Regions from separate parts of the Priestia sp. LL-8 genome, predicted to be linked through region 2. Evidence: a T-box and tRNA genes for the amino acid it is inferred to sense, from the RefSeq annotation. Region 2 holds a T-box; the other holds one or more tRNA genes.
What was found. A T-box is a leader RNA that pairs with one kind of tRNA and senses whether it is charged. The one in region 2 lies ahead of ileS (isoleucine--tRNA ligase), so its partner is inferred to be a tRNA-Ile.
Positions count from the first base shown of each region.

Region 1: it encodes a tRNA-Ile, which carries the amino acid that the T-box ahead of ileS (isoleucine--tRNA ligase) is inferred to sense. The anticodon was not compared.

Region 1 covers NZ_JAZAQH010000001.1:4,306,346-4,313,868, forward strand. The annotation lists gene pstB (phosphate ABC transporter ATP-binding protein PstB) at 1-677, opposite strand, end outside; gene U9R83_RS22515 (peptidoglycan D,D-transpeptidase FtsI family protein) at 1,291-3,468, opposite strand; gene U9R83_RS22520 (MFS transporter) at 3,630-4,907, opposite strand; gene sodA (superoxide dismutase SodA) at 5,037-5,645, opposite strand; tRNA gene U9R83_RS22530 (tRNA-Ser) at 5,843-5,935, opposite strand; tRNA gene U9R83_RS22535 (tRNA-Ile) at 5,947-6,023, opposite strand; tRNA gene U9R83_RS22540 (tRNA-Asn) at 6,027-6,101, opposite strand; tRNA gene U9R83_RS22545 (tRNA-Met) at 6,142-6,215, opposite strand; tRNA gene U9R83_RS22550 (tRNA-Asn) at 6,217-6,291, opposite strand; gene U9R83_RS22555 (DUF456 domain-containing protein) at 6,354-6,839, opposite strand; gene U9R83_RS22560 (DUF1189 domain-containing protein) at 7,196-7,523, shown strand, end outside.
Region 2 covers NZ_JAZAQH010000001.1:4,070,815-4,078,337, forward strand. The annotation lists gene ileS (isoleucine--tRNA ligase) at 1-2,299, opposite strand, end outside; T-box leader at 2,370-2,590, opposite strand; gene U9R83_RS21250 (DivIVA domain-containing protein) at 2,660-3,154, opposite strand; gene U9R83_RS21255 (YlmH family RNA-binding protein) at 3,239-4,012, opposite strand; gene U9R83_RS21260 (YggT family protein) at 4,063-4,332, opposite strand; gene U9R83_RS21265 (cell division protein SepF) at 4,336-4,803, opposite strand; gene U9R83_RS21270 (YggS family pyridoxal phosphate-dependent enzyme) at 4,820-5,503, opposite strand; gene pgeF (peptidoglycan editing factor PgeF) at 5,511-6,332, opposite strand; gene U9R83_RS21280 (YlmC/YmxH family sporulation protein) at 6,407-6,661, opposite strand; gene sigG (RNA polymerase sporulation sigma factor SigG) at 7,007-7,523, opposite strand, start outside.

The sequences.
Region 1 (7,523 bases), 240 kb from region 2:
ATACGTGCCGCTTGCTGCATGTTATGTGTAACAATAATAATGCTGAAGTCTTTCTTTAATTCTTGTACTAACTCTTCTACTTTTAATGTCGAAATTGGATCGAGGGCAGAAGTAGGCTCATCCATTAAAATAACGTCGGGTTCAATAGCCAAGCAGCGCGCAATACAGATACGCTGCTGTTGTCCACCTGACAACCCATTCGCATTTTGATTCAAACGATCTTTAACTTCGTCCCAAATAGCTGCTCCTCGTAAACTTTTTTCAACAATTTCATCTAGTTTTTTCTTGTTGCGAACGCCATGAATTCTTGGACCGTACGCAATATTATCATAAATAGATTTTGGGAACGGATTTGGCTTTTGGAAAACCATTCCTACTTGCGTGCGCAGCTCTTCCACATGGTACGATTTATCAAAAATATTTTTCCCTCTATACTCAATTTCACCTGATGTACGAACAATTGGAGTCATTTCTACCATACGATTTAACGTTTTAATATATGTTGATTTTCCGCACCCTGATGGACCGATGATCGCGGTAACTTCGTTAGCATGAATGTCTAAATCAATATTTTTTAAGGCATGTGTGTCGCCATACCATAAATTCAAACCTTTTGTTTTATATACAATTTCTTTTGTTTGCGGAGTATTCACTTTTTCTTTGTTAGTCAATTCCATTGTTATTGCCATTGGATAATCCTCCTTCATCGTCTTTAACCGTTTTGAGCACAATAAAAGTCTCTCTATGTCTATTTAATATCTATTGTTTACTATCAGTGTAAATAAATACGAGAAGCCGAAACGCTTCCCCTTATTTTGATCATTTCTATTAATCCTTACACTTACAGAATAATAGCCGACTATTAATTGTGTTTTAACTCAATGTAAAGCTTTTGTAAATGAAGGTCTATCTGCGTGTTTTTTAGGTAAAAAACTAGTTCTTACGACCCTCAAATTCAATAAAAAACCATATATGTAAAGATTTCCGATAAAAAAAGAAGAGGTAGAGACATAACTAAATTAATTCAATATAAAGATGGGTAAATTGGATAAATAAGCTAGTATGAACTACTTCCGACACCACTATTGATTTCCGTGCAAGGCTTCGCTTTCCACGGGCGGCCGGTGAGCCTCCTCGTCGCTTTCGCCTTTCCCTCCAAACAACCGCTAGAAGCACCTACATACATGAAATCTACGTTCACCCTACCAATAAAAAAATCCGAACGAAGCTGATTCTTAATCAACTTCGTTCGGATCTTACTTCAACTAATATGCTTTTTTCCCAGCCTCTTTAATTGGCGTCGTTTGCAATGACAGCCTGTTGATTCTCTTCTTGATCTTTTACTTCTTGTTCACCTTTTTTCTTTAAATCAAAATAAGTATCGAGCGCAGAACGAGCAAGCTCTTTTGTAATGGTATTTGGTGCACTTGGCACAAATGCCGATGGTACCACGACAGCTACTGCAATTTCAGGATCATTTGCCGGAGCAAAGGCCACAAAGTTCGAATTATTAACTTTAATCGGATCCCCTCCGCTTGGGTTTTTCTCATAGGCTTGTGCCGTTCCTGATTTACCAGCAGGATTATAGTTCGCCGTATGGAAAGCTGCATACCCTGTACCGCCTTGTTCTTGCGTAACGCGCTTAAAGCCATTTTGAACATCTTTAATGTATTCTTCTTTCATCGTGATACGATTTAACACATCAGGTTCAAATGAATGCTGCGTACCGCCAATTTCATCGGTTTTAATCGTTGGTTTTCGGATTTCTTTTACTAGCTGCGGCTTGATGCGATAGCCTCCATTAGCTATTGCAGAAGTATATTGAACAAGCTGCAGCGGCGTGTACGTATCATACTGACCAATTCCTAAATCAAGCGCTGTACCTGGAACATCGCTTCCGCCTTGGACACCTGTTGATTCGTTATCAAGGTCTATGCCTGTTGATACACCTAAGCCGAACTGACTGTAGTAAGAACGCAGTTCGCTGAATGTATCGGGTTTAATCGGTAAAGTCATGTTTTTATGATACTGTAACCCAGCCATAGCCATTACCGTTTTAAACATAAATACGTTAGATGAATATTTTAACGCAGATGAATACGTTAAGGGCCCTAACCCTTCAGCCTCAGCTGATTTCTTAACCGGTGTTCCTTTAATTTTTAACGGTTCATCAACGAACACTGTGTTTGGCTTAATAGCTCCTGAATCTAAGCCGGCTAGAACCGTTGCTCCTTTTACAACAGAGCCCATTGTATAAGATGTTGAAATATTGCCTAATGCAAAATCTTCTATTTTAGGCGCTCCAGTCTTCTTATCAACGGTGTATTTTTTACCTGCCATTGTTAAGATTTCTCCTGTATGAGGATCCATCATAATCACAAAAGCACGGTCTAAAAATTGCGTTCCCTTCATTTGCTTTTTGGCTAAAAGCTGCTCCGTAATTTGTTTTTCTACCGCTTTTTGAAGCTCCATATCAATAGTTAAAACCAAATCACTGCCTCGTTCACCTTTAGACACTTGAATTGTATCAAGGAGATTTCCTTTATTATCTGTTACATATTGGACTTTTTCTTTTTGACCGCTGAGCTGAGCTTCGTATTGCTTCTCTAAATAGCTCGTCCCAACTTGGTCATTTCGGCTATAGCCTCTTGACAAGTAATATTGCACTTTATCTTTAGGCAGTCCCTCGTTGGCAGATGATACATTTCCAAGCAAAGTACGGAGAGTACTGTTTTCTGGGTATGAGCGATCCCAATACGTCGTTGTATCAACACCTGGAAGTTCATCTAAGTGCTCACTTACAACGGCATACTCTTCATTTGTCACACCGCTTTTAACAATTTGGGGCGTGTTAGAATAACCTGCCTCCATTTGGCGCTTAATGGCAAGAACTTCTAAATCGCTCTTTAAACTTTCTAAATCTTTTTTAGAAATGCGGTCTAACTGACGTTGATACAGTTCGTCATCAGTCATTTCACCATCTTGAACTTTTTTGCGATCAGCTTGCGTAATTTTCTGCTCCGCTTCTTTAGGGTGAAGCATAATCCAATAATCCTTCATGTCGCGTTCTGTAATTTTTACCACGTTTTTAGCATCTTTATTCTTTCTATTTTCTGGAACATCAATCACATTTGTAGTGTAAGGAACATCGATCATAGTGGCTAACTTTTTAGCGATGCGCAGCCTTTCTTCAGCTGTATTTCCTTGAAAACGAGTATATGTAATCGTATTTAAAGAGGTATTATCTACAATTACGCGGTTATAACGATCGTACATTTTCCCTCGAGGAACAGGCGTACTGACTGTAACGTCCTGAGTTTTTTCGACTTCTCGTTCGTAATTCTCACCGTAAACAATTTGAACAAGTCCTAACCGCAAAATTAATACGGAAAATAGGGCAAATACGGTCAAGAAAAGTAAGTTCACACGAAAAGGCACGTGACTTTTTCTTCTTTTTTTCTTTTTCATACCAACACCTACACTTTATAAAACATATATACCATAACACCATAAAATCAGATATTTAGCAAATAAATAGACACCTGACAGGTGCCTATTTACACAACGTATTTATTTTAAAAGAAAAGCGAGACATTTTCCATAGTGCAAATGAAGGAGCTCACAATACTCTAAGCTGGAGACTCTCCATCTCCTTCATTTAATACTGGAGGAGTAACAGTCGTTTCTTTTTTGTGCAGAGGCTGCGAGATATGTCTCACACAAAAATAAATGATCGTATGCCCTGCTCCAACAATAGCTAATAAAATAGGAATACTTTTTGCTTCATCAAAAAATAGTACAGCTATTAAAAATAAAGATATGGAAACGACGCGTCCAATATTCAGAAATACTTCTCTAACAACAATGTATTCAATTCTTTTTGAAACAACGTCTTTTGCTCGTCCAATCACATCGTATGTTAGAGAAATGAATGGAACCAACAAAATAGGATAAGCAATGGCAATACAAACAGCATATATAATTAACTTTGGATACGATAAGTTAAAGATAAGCAAAAAGACTGCTCCATAGAGAAGGAGGCCCCCTGTGAAGATAAATCGAAGACGATTTTTTTGCTTAATAAATCTTGAGGCAACATAGTAGCCTACAAACGCAACCGCTGAATTCACCAGTCCATATGTTCCTAATGCTAATTCACTTCCCGTCGTAATAAATACCATGACGGATACAACAAAAATGAACGTACCTTCACGCAACCCTTGAAAGAAATGAGCCTGCAATATTCGATTCCAGTCTTTATTGACTTTTCGTTCAGCCCATACTTCTTTAAATTTGTATACTCCTTCCGCTGCGCGTCTTGTAATAAAAAAACTAAGCACAACGGCACCGATAAACAATAGCAACGATACACCAAACACAATTTTATACCCAAGTGATTCATACAAAGCGGAAATAACGAAGCCCGCTCCTAAAGGACCAATCATCCCTGCAAAAGAGTTTAAGATCCCTAAAAATCCATTAAAAAAGTCTCTTGTATCAGGTTCTGTAATTTCAAAAGTTAGCACATTAAAAGCTAGCCAATAAAAGCCATACCCTATACCCAGCAGTCCACCAAGCAATACTAAATACTCGGCTGCGTTAGCTCCACTGACTAATACAGCGATATAAAAAACAGCTAAAAAAGATACACCTAACCTTAAAACCACAACCCGGTCAATTCGTTTGGCCCATTTACCTGCTAAAATAAACGTAAGCGGCTGAAGCACCACTACCGCTAAATTATAAATAGCGAGATCTGAAAATTCGCCTGATTGCTTCCACAGATAAATGTTAACAAACGAATTGGAAATTGAAATAGCCAAGGCATAAAGACCGCCTATAATTAAAAGCAAAAGTAAATCTTTACTAACTTCTACATCTCCAACTACTTTTTTTAATAAAGGCATATCAAAAAACTCCTTTTCTCTTCTACACCTAGTGTGTGAAAAAGAAAAGGAGATATGTAAAAGAATTGGAAAACAAAAAAGCCAGTAAAGGTAATAATTACTTTACTGGCTCTTAAATACGTCTTCAGCTTATTTTGCAGCGTCGTAACGTTTAGCAACTTCGTCCCATTTTACAACATTAAAGAATGCTGAAATGTAATCTGGACGGCGGTTTTGATAATTTAGGTAGTAAGCGTGCTCCCAAACGTCTAGACCAAGAATTGGCGTTTTGCCTTCCATTAATGGGCTATCTTGGTTTGGTGTGCTTGTTACTTCTAATTGGCCGTTGTTTACAACTAACCAAGCCCAGCCAGAACCGAAGCGAGTTTTAGCTGCATTTGCAAATTCTTCTTTGAATTGATCAAAGCTTCCGAATTTGCTAGCGATAGCGTCTGCTAATTCACCAGTTGGAGCACCGCCGCCGTTAGGGCAAAGGATTGTCCAAAATAATGAGTGGTTCGCATGACCGCCACCGTTATTGCGTACTGCTGTACGGATATCTTCAGGAACAGCATCTAAGTTTGAAATTAACTCTTCAATACTTTTGCTTTCTAAATCCGCTTTACCTTCAACAGCAGCGTTTAGGTTTGTAACGTATGTGTTGTGATGTTTTGTGTGGTGAATATTCATTGTTTCTTTGTCGATATGTGGTTCCAGTGCATCGTATGCATAAGGTAGTTCTGGTAATTTGTAAGCCATGAATAATTCCTCCTTCAAAATATGTAAGCATTTTGGCGCAAAAGCACCATATACGTTTAGATTAGCAAATTTACCCTACTGTTTCAAATAAAAAGTACCTAATCCATGATTTATATTTACCTATTTCCCATTCGCTATTCTTTTAAACATAAAAAAAGCTTCTTTTTCTCAAAAGAAGCTTTGAATAAACAATAGTATGGCGGAGGAAGAGGGATTCGAACCCCCGCGGGCTTTAACACCCCTGTCGGTTTTCAAGACCGATCCCTTCAGCCGGACTTGGGTATTCCTCCAACCCTATAAATGGTGGACCCTGCAGGACTCGAACCTGCGACCGGACGGTTATGAGCCGTCTGCTCTAACCAGCTGAGCTAAGGGTCCCCATGGCTCCACAGGTAGGACTCGAACCTACGACCGATCGGTTAACAGCCGATAGCTCTACCACTGAGCTACTGTGGAACAATATGAATTATGTATGTCACAAATGTAAATTGGAAAATAGCGGCGGAGGGGATCGAACCCCCGACCTCACGGGTATGAACCGTACGCTCTAGCCAGCTGAGCTACACCGCCATGGCTCCACAGGTAGGACTCGAACCTACGACCGATCGGTTAACAGCCGATAGCTCTACCACTGAGCTACTGTGGAACAATATAACATTTACTAGCGACATTAAAAATTTAACATGTTTCTAGCCTAAAGTCAATATATTATTTTAAAACAGCGTATAAAAAATAGGCAATCATCAGCAGTTGAATAAATCCTTTTGAAATAGCGCCACTAAAAAAGCCAATAACCGAACCTACTCCAATTTTTACTGCGTTGCTAATGGTGGTCCGATGAACAATAAGTTCTCCTACAATCGCTCCGATAAACGGCCCTAAAATAATTCCAAATCCCGGAATGACAAACGGACCCACAAGCAGCCCAACTGTACTTCCCCAAACACCTGCTTTAGTGCCTCCGAATTTTTTCACACCAATAATATTAGCTATATAGTCTGCTAAAAAAAGTGCGACAACTAACAATCCTTGTATCACCCAAAATAACCAGCTATAGGAGCTAAAATCATAAAATAAACCGTATATAACAAATCCTAGAGCTACAAATAGCACGCTTGGGATGATGGGATAAACCAACCCAACAAACGATACAACAAAGCTAATGATAATTAATGCCCAACATAAAATAGCCATGCCCGCACCTATCCTTTTTATTATTACTATTTATCATACAATAATCACTCCTATAAAGAAAGAGCTTGCACGATAAGTCCTTCCTTTATTTTACTTTCGAATACCTCTTCAAATAATGATTTTCGAGTGTACCTCTGTAATATTAACAGCACGGTCCTCAGGCTGCCCGTAATATCTCCAAAAACAATGACAGCAAAACCTGTACATATAAGTCTATTTGAGTATAAGATGTGCTTTGACAAAACGCTCCATCGCATCATTATAATTGGTAACGGTTTCTAAAATCTATTGTAAACCTTAAATTTCCGCTATAAAATAAGGTATAATCAGAATTTTCAATAAGAGGAGGTTTTACAATGAGCATGCTGAAAAAGATGGCATGGAGCTTTACTTCCTTCAAAAAAATAAGGTCGCTTCGCTTTGAGCATACGAATAAAACAATTGGCTTTGTTCTGTTTTTAACATTTATTTCTTTGCTGCCTACATTTTTCTTTATGGCTTTGACGATTGTAAACGGCTATCATATCGCTACTACAGATCTCCCGAAGTCTGTTTCTTCTTTTTCTATTTCAAATTCACAGCTTACGTCAAGTCAACCTTTCACAAAAAAAGTAAACGGTACCGCTTTTATCTTAAATCCCTCACAGTCTATTGAACGGTTTCATTCCCCTGCTCATGCAATTG
Region 2 (7,523 bases):
ATACTTCGTCTGCTGTATGAGAAAGAATTGGAGACACTAATTTCGTTAACGATAATAACGTTTCATAAAGGACCGTTTGAATGCTGCGACGCTCTACATTATTTTCTGCTTCGATGTACAATACATCTTTTGCGAAGTCTAAGTAGAATGAACTCATATCAATTGTACAGAAATTATGCACTGCGTGATAAATGCTTGAGAATTCATATGAATCATAAGATTTTTGCACTTTATCAATTAATTTGTTCAGCTTCACAAGCATGTAGCGGTCTACTTCACGAAGGTCTTCAACGGCTACAGCGTCAGTTGTTGGATTAAAGTCCGCTAAGTTTCCTAGTAAGAAACGGAACGTGTTGCGGATTTTACGATATACTTCTGCTACTTGTTTTAAAATGTTATCAGATACACGAACATCAGCTTGGTAATCTACAGAAGCTACCCATAAACGTAAAATATCTGCACCTAGTTGTTTCATTACTTTTTCTGGAATTACAACGTTTCCTAATGACTTACTCATTTTGCGACCTTCACCGTCTAAAGCAAATCCGTGGCTAAGTACCCCTTTATAAGGTGCTTCACCCGTTACAGCTACACTTGTAGAAAGACTTGAATTAAACCAGCCTCGGTATTGGTCAGAACCTTCTAAATACAAATCAGCCGGACGCTGTAAGTCTTCACGCTCTTCAAGAACAGCTTGATGTGAAGAACCAGAGTCAAACCATACGTCCATGATGTCTGTTTCTTTTGTGAAGAGGCCATTTGGGCTTCCTTCATGAGTAAAGCCTTCTGGAAGCAAGTCTTTTGCTTCACGCTCAAACCATACGTTTGATCCATGTTCTCTAAATAGATTTGATACGTGTTCAATTGTTTCGTCCGTAATGATTGGCTCATCATTTTCAGCATAAAATACCGGAATCGGCACGCCCCATGCACGTTGGCGAGAAATACACCAGTCTCCGCGGTCACGCACCATGTTATAAAGTCGCGTTTCACCCCAAGTAGGCACCCATTTTGTTTTTTCTACTGCTTTTAATAAATCTTCACGGAAATCTTTAATAGACGCAAACCACTGTGCCGTTGCACGGAAAATTGTTGGTTTCTTTGTACGCCAGTCATGTGGGTATGAGTGGGTAATGAAACTTAATTTTAACAGCGCGCCTTCTTCTTCTAGTTTGTCTGTAATCGGCTTATTCGCTTTATCATAGAATAACCCTTCAAATCCTGGTGCTTCATTCGTCATATGACCCTTACTGTCGACTGGGCAAAGAACTTCCAAACCGTATTTTTGACCAACGATAAAGTCGTCTTCCCCGTGTCCCGGTGCTGTATGAACACATCCAGTACCAGCATCCGTTGTTACGTGATCGCCAAGAACAACTAAAGAATCGCGCTTGTAGATTGGATGTTCAGCTACCACGCGTTCAAGTTCTGAACCTTTTACTGTACGAAGTGTCTTATAGTCAGCCCATTCAATTTCTTTAGCAACTGTTTCAATCAGTTCAGTTGCCACTACATATTTTGCTCCGTCTGCTTCAACTACGCTGTACTGAAGCTCAGGATTGACAGCAATCCCTTGGTTAGCTGGCATTGTCCATGGTGTTGTCGTCCAAATGATGAATTTTTCATCTTGGTCAAGCACACCTTTACCATCTTTTACGTTAAACGCTACGTAAATAGAAGCTGAACGCTTGTCATAGTATTCAATTTCCGCTTCTGCTAAAGCAGATTCACTTGAAGGGGACCAGTACACAGGTTTTAACCCTTTGTAGATGTAGCCTTTTTTCGCCATGTCACCAAACACTTTGATTTGCTGCGCTTCGTACTGCGGCTGAAGCGTTACATATGGATTATCCCAATCTCCGCGTACGCCTAAACGCTTGAACTGCTCACGCTGGCCGTTTACTTGTTCCCAAGCATACTGTTCGCAAAGCTTACGGAACTCAGCTACCGTCATTTCTTTGCGGTTTACTTTTTTATTTTTTGTTAAAGCTGTTTCAATTGGCAAGCCGTGTGTATCCCAGCCTGGTACATAAGGTGCGCAGAAGCCTGACATCGACTTATAGCGAACGATAAAATCTTTTAAAATTTTATTTAAGGCATGTCCCATGTGAATATCGCCATTCGCATATGGAGGTCCGTCATGCAGGACAAATAGCGGACGACCTTCCGTACGTTTTTGCACTTTTTCATAAATATTCATTTCAGCCCACTGTTCTTGCATTTTAGGCTCGCGGTTCGGTAAATTTCCACGCATCGGAAATTCAGTTTTTGGCATCAATAATGTATCTTTATATTCCATGTTTTACCCTCCAAAAAAAACGTAAATTTCATATCTTTTTGTACCATAACAAAAAGACCTCCTCATCCCAAAAAGGGACGAGAAGGTCTCCCGCGGTACCACCCTAGTAGATTTGCTGCACGCAAATCCTCTTTGCATTCGTAACGTGAATAAACCGCCACTGCTTACTATCATCATTTCAGCAATGGTACTCTAGGGTGATTTTCACTTTTTTGTTTGTTATCGAGCTCGCACCATCCTCGATTCGCTTTGACAAACTAAAAAAGCTACTCTCCCTGTCTCCGTACTGTTTGATATGAAATTTCATCTGTTACCAAATTATATGACAACAAAACGTGAGAAGTCAAGATGATGTCTCGACTAGTCAATTTTTTCTTCTAGCGCTGGCATCTCATAATCCATCAACTGATCCCAGTCATCGCTGTTTAACATTTCAAGCTGTGCTTCGATTAACATTTTGAAACGAGTTCTAAATACTTTAGACTGCTTTTTCGTCTCCTCAATGTCCATCGCAATTTTACGAGACTTAGACAGTGCTTCATTAATAATACGGTCCGCATTTTTTTCTGCTTCTTTTATAATGAGCTTCGCTTCTTTTTCAGCGTTTCGCTTCACATCTTCCGCTGCTTCTTGAGCAATTAAAATTGATTTATTTAACGTTTCTTCGATGTTAGTAAAATGTCCAAGACGATCTGTTAATTCAGATACTCTTCCTTCTAACTCCTTTTTATCACGCATTACCAGCTCATAGTCTTTAATTACTTGGTCAAGAAACTCATTTACTTCATCTTCATCATATCCGCGAAACCCGCGATTAAACTCTTTGTTATGAATATCCAAAGGGGTTAAAGGCATCTAGGCCACCTCCGTGTTGTCTCATTACATCATTAGTAATGGTTTATTCGACATATTTTTAAAATTTCCTGCTAGTAGATTTCTTTATTTCTGCTTTCCTACAACAATTCGCCATTTTTCTTTTTTAGTTTTGCCTTCAAGTGAAACGATACGACTTCTGCCGTGGCCACGAAGCGACAAAATATCACCTTCATGACATTCAAAAGACGGCTGTTCAATGACTTTAAAATTTACTTTTACCGCTCCATTTGCAATAAACGGCTGGACTTTTTGTCTTGATAAATTGTGAATAGTCGACAGCAAAACATCAAGCCTCATTGAAGAAACTGTATAAACGTGTTCAATCAGCTCTTCTTTTACCACATGCAGCTGCTCTCTTTGAATAGAAGAAAGTGAAACTTTGGCTTTTCCAATTGATGTTAAATTCATCTCGATATAGGAAGAAATTTCCTCTGCAACTACAAGCTGAATATCGTCTCCCGCGACCAAAATATCTCCAAATTTTGAACGGCGCAGTCCTAAAGACATCGCCGAACCAAGAACTTGAGGATGTTCAATTGTCACAAACTTTTTAGGATAATTGAGCTCGTACATACACAACTGAAAATCTTCGCTTTGAGGTACATAGTAATCGGGATATAGCAGCGCACGCTTGCGTTCAGCAAACGGTTGTCCACCATCAAATGAAACTTGAACCTCTCCTTCAGTCCCGATAATAGCCGTCACAATCTGCTGTTCTCTTGGATCTAAAAAGTCCGTTAATTTTGGGCTGTATTGATGTAGGACATCTTCTTTCCACTGAAGAACCTGGTCAATAAATCCATGTTCTTCTTGCCTAAAATGTTCATAAATAGACATATTATTACTCCTACTATTGGTATGTAAAAAAGGAATCCAGCGATTCCTTTTTAAATAAATCCAACCATACTGTGAAGTGAACGTACCCCTGCTTGCGCAAATCGTAGTAAAAAGATTGCAACAAGAGGTGAAATATCAATCATGCCAATCGGCGGAATGATTTTACGAAAAGGCTCTAAGTAAGGCTCACAAATACTGCCAAGCAGCTGACCAAACTTAGATGCCCTTACATCGGGTACCCAAGACATCAAAATGTAAATAATCAGTGCCCATGAGTAAAGACCAATCAATTGCCCAAGAATCCCAAAAACGATGTCCAAAAACTACCACCTCTTTACGTTTGTTGTATCGTGTTCTCCCATCATATCTGAAATGCTTCCGCTTACGTCTACATTATCAGGTGTACATAAAAAGATGTCGGTTCCAATTTTTTGAATGTCCCCGCCTAAAGCATAAACTGTACCACTTAAAAAGTCGACAATTCTCACTGCTTGATCTCGTTGAATGCGCTGTAAATTAACAACTACGACTTTACGATTTTTTAAATGATCCGTAATTTCTTGTGCTTCGGCATAGACGCGCGGTTCGCAAAGCATCATTTTTGATGATTTTTGAACGCTTTGCAAGCTAATCACATTTTGCTGCTGATTCGGCTGCTGACTAGCTTTCACTGCTGGTCTCGACTGCTGTACAGGCTCTTCTACCGACTCTTCTTGTTCGTAATGTTCTTCTACATATTCAGTATCGTCATCAAGAGCAAAGAAACTTCTAAAGCGATTTTTCATACTCATCTTGAATTACACCTCCTTAACGTTCATTCCCAACTAACGTGGTTCCTAGTCGAATGAATGTTGCTCCTTCTTCAATTGCAATTGCATAATCGTTTGACATTCCCATTGATAGCTCCGTACACGGTGCATATGGCAAATTTAGTTCTTGTATACGACTCTGCAATTTTTTTAGACCTTGAAAACAGCTGCGAAGAGCGGGCTCATCATCTGTGTGAGGAGCCATGGTCATTAATCCAACCACTTGAATATTTGTAAATTCTTCAAGGGATTTAATAAATGGAATTACGTCTTCTACAGCAAGGCCATGCTTGGATTGTTCTTCGGCAACATTAACTTGTACAAAACATTTTATACGATGTCCTGCACGTTTATCAATTTCTTTTGCTAAAGATAATCGGTCTAGTGAATGAATATAGTCAACTTTATCAATCACATTTTTTACTTTTCTTGTTTGTAAGCTTCCGATAAAATGCCAGGTCGCTTTCTCACCAATTGATTCATACTTTTCTAGAAGACCTTCATCCCTGTTTTCTCCGAGATGTAAAATGCCCGCATCCACTGCTTCTGCTGCTCGTTTTGTGGAAACGTATTTTGTTACAGCAATCAGCTCTACATCTTCTCGATTTCGATTAACTTTTTTACACGCTTCAGCAATTGTTTGTTGAACTGCTTCTAGATTTTCACTTACGCTAGCTGTCACTATGTAATTACTCCTCCTTAAAGCCTATGAAGTTAAACATGCGTCCTGTTTTCCCTTGGTCGCGGCGATGTGAGAAGAACAGGTCATCTTCACAGCTTGTACAATACGACGATGTTAAAATTCGTTCCGGCAATACGCCTGCGTTTTGAATCAGCAGCTTATTGACTTTTTTTAAATTAAGCGCGTATTGTCCAGGGCTTACTTCTTGATATCCATTTTGGCCCACTACTTCGTTTACTTGTGTAATGACGCGGTTATCGACAACATAACAGCAATCTTCAATCGAAGGGCCAATCGCCACGTAAATATCTTCAACCGGAACATTTTCTTGTTCTACCCAATGTCGAATCATATTTCCTGCAATATCTTTCACTGTTCCCTTCCATCCGGCATGAGCTAGACCAACTAAATGGTGATCAGGCGCATAGAAGTACAGCGGAACACAATCTGCATAACATAAAGCTAACAAAATATCAGATTCATTTGTATAAATGCCATCCGTTGCTTTTATGCCCTCTTCATACTTGTAGAGTCCTTTTGCACAGTCGGCTTTTGTTACTTTTTGAACAGTTGCTTCATGTACTTGTTCAGCACATACAAAGCTTTCAAAAGACATGTCTAGTTCGGCTGCTAAAATCTTTCTATTTGCAATAACATCTTCTACGTTATCGTTTACGTGAAGCCCTAGGTTAAAAGAAGCAAATGGAGGTTTACTCACGCCACCATTTTTTGTGGTGAAACCAACAACAAGCATATCATTCTTTTCTACCCAAGGGCTCAGCCACATAAACGACTCGTGATGGCTTTTTTTTAATGGCTCAGGATTCATGTATGTGACACATCCCTTGTTTCATTTGTTCTCACATATTGTACCACAGATTGCTAGGTGCTGTTGACAAAAAACTAATTCTCTTCAGGCTGAAATGCGTCTTTATAACGTACTAAAATGACATCAGAACCAATTTTCACAATATTTTTCCACGGAATCACAATTTCATCATCTTTTCCAAAGAAACCTAATACACGAGAGCCTCCGATAATGACGGCCTGTATTTTTCCCGTTGTTAAGTCAATATCAATATCCCCTACATTTCCAAGTTTTTTTCCATCAGCTACATTCACTACATCTTTCAGCTGAAATTCTGAAATCTTTAACATGATCTCTCCTCCTATAGCCAACTTTATTCCTTAGCCTATATATATTTTCAAATTTTCATTTCATGAAGGAAAAGCTTATTTTTTCTCTGCCATTCTCGTTCTATAGGCATTTTGTTCACTAATTACACATCTTTTCATCAAGAGACATTCTCAACGAGTAGCTAGAATTCCTCACAGCAATAGGAAATCTGATATAAATATCTTTTGATCATGTATTCATTTATACATACAAAATAAGCACCGTGTCCGTTTTTATAGACACGATGCTTATTAAGTTGAACATCAAATAAAGTGAATGGTATTGATTGTATGAACACGAGCAGCTGCCAGTTTAGAGAGCTTTTGTTAACTTTGAATATTTTTATTCATCTGTTTAATAGCAGCTTTTTCTAAACGAGAAACCTGCGCTTGAGAAATCCCAATTTCTTCAGCAACTTCCATCTGTGTTTTACCTTGGAAGAAGCGCTTTCGTAAAATTAGTTTTTCTCGCTCGTTCAATCTTCTCATACCTTCTTGCAAAGCAATTTCTTCAATCCAAGTTGAATCACGGTTGCGTTCATCGCTTAGCTGATCCATGACATAGATTGGGTCTCCACCATCATTGTAAATAGGTTCAAATAGAGAAACCGGATCTTGGATAGCATCTAAAGCAAACACAATTTCTTCATGCGGTACTTCTAGGACTTTTGAAATTTCCTCAGCTGTAGGTTCCTTGGATGTTTCACTCATAAGCCTTTCACGAACTTGAAGAGCTTTATAAGCAATATCACGAAGGGAACGAGAAACACGGATTGGATTATTGTCACGTAAATAGCGGCGAATTTCCCCTATAATCATTGGGACAGCATATGTAGAAAACTTC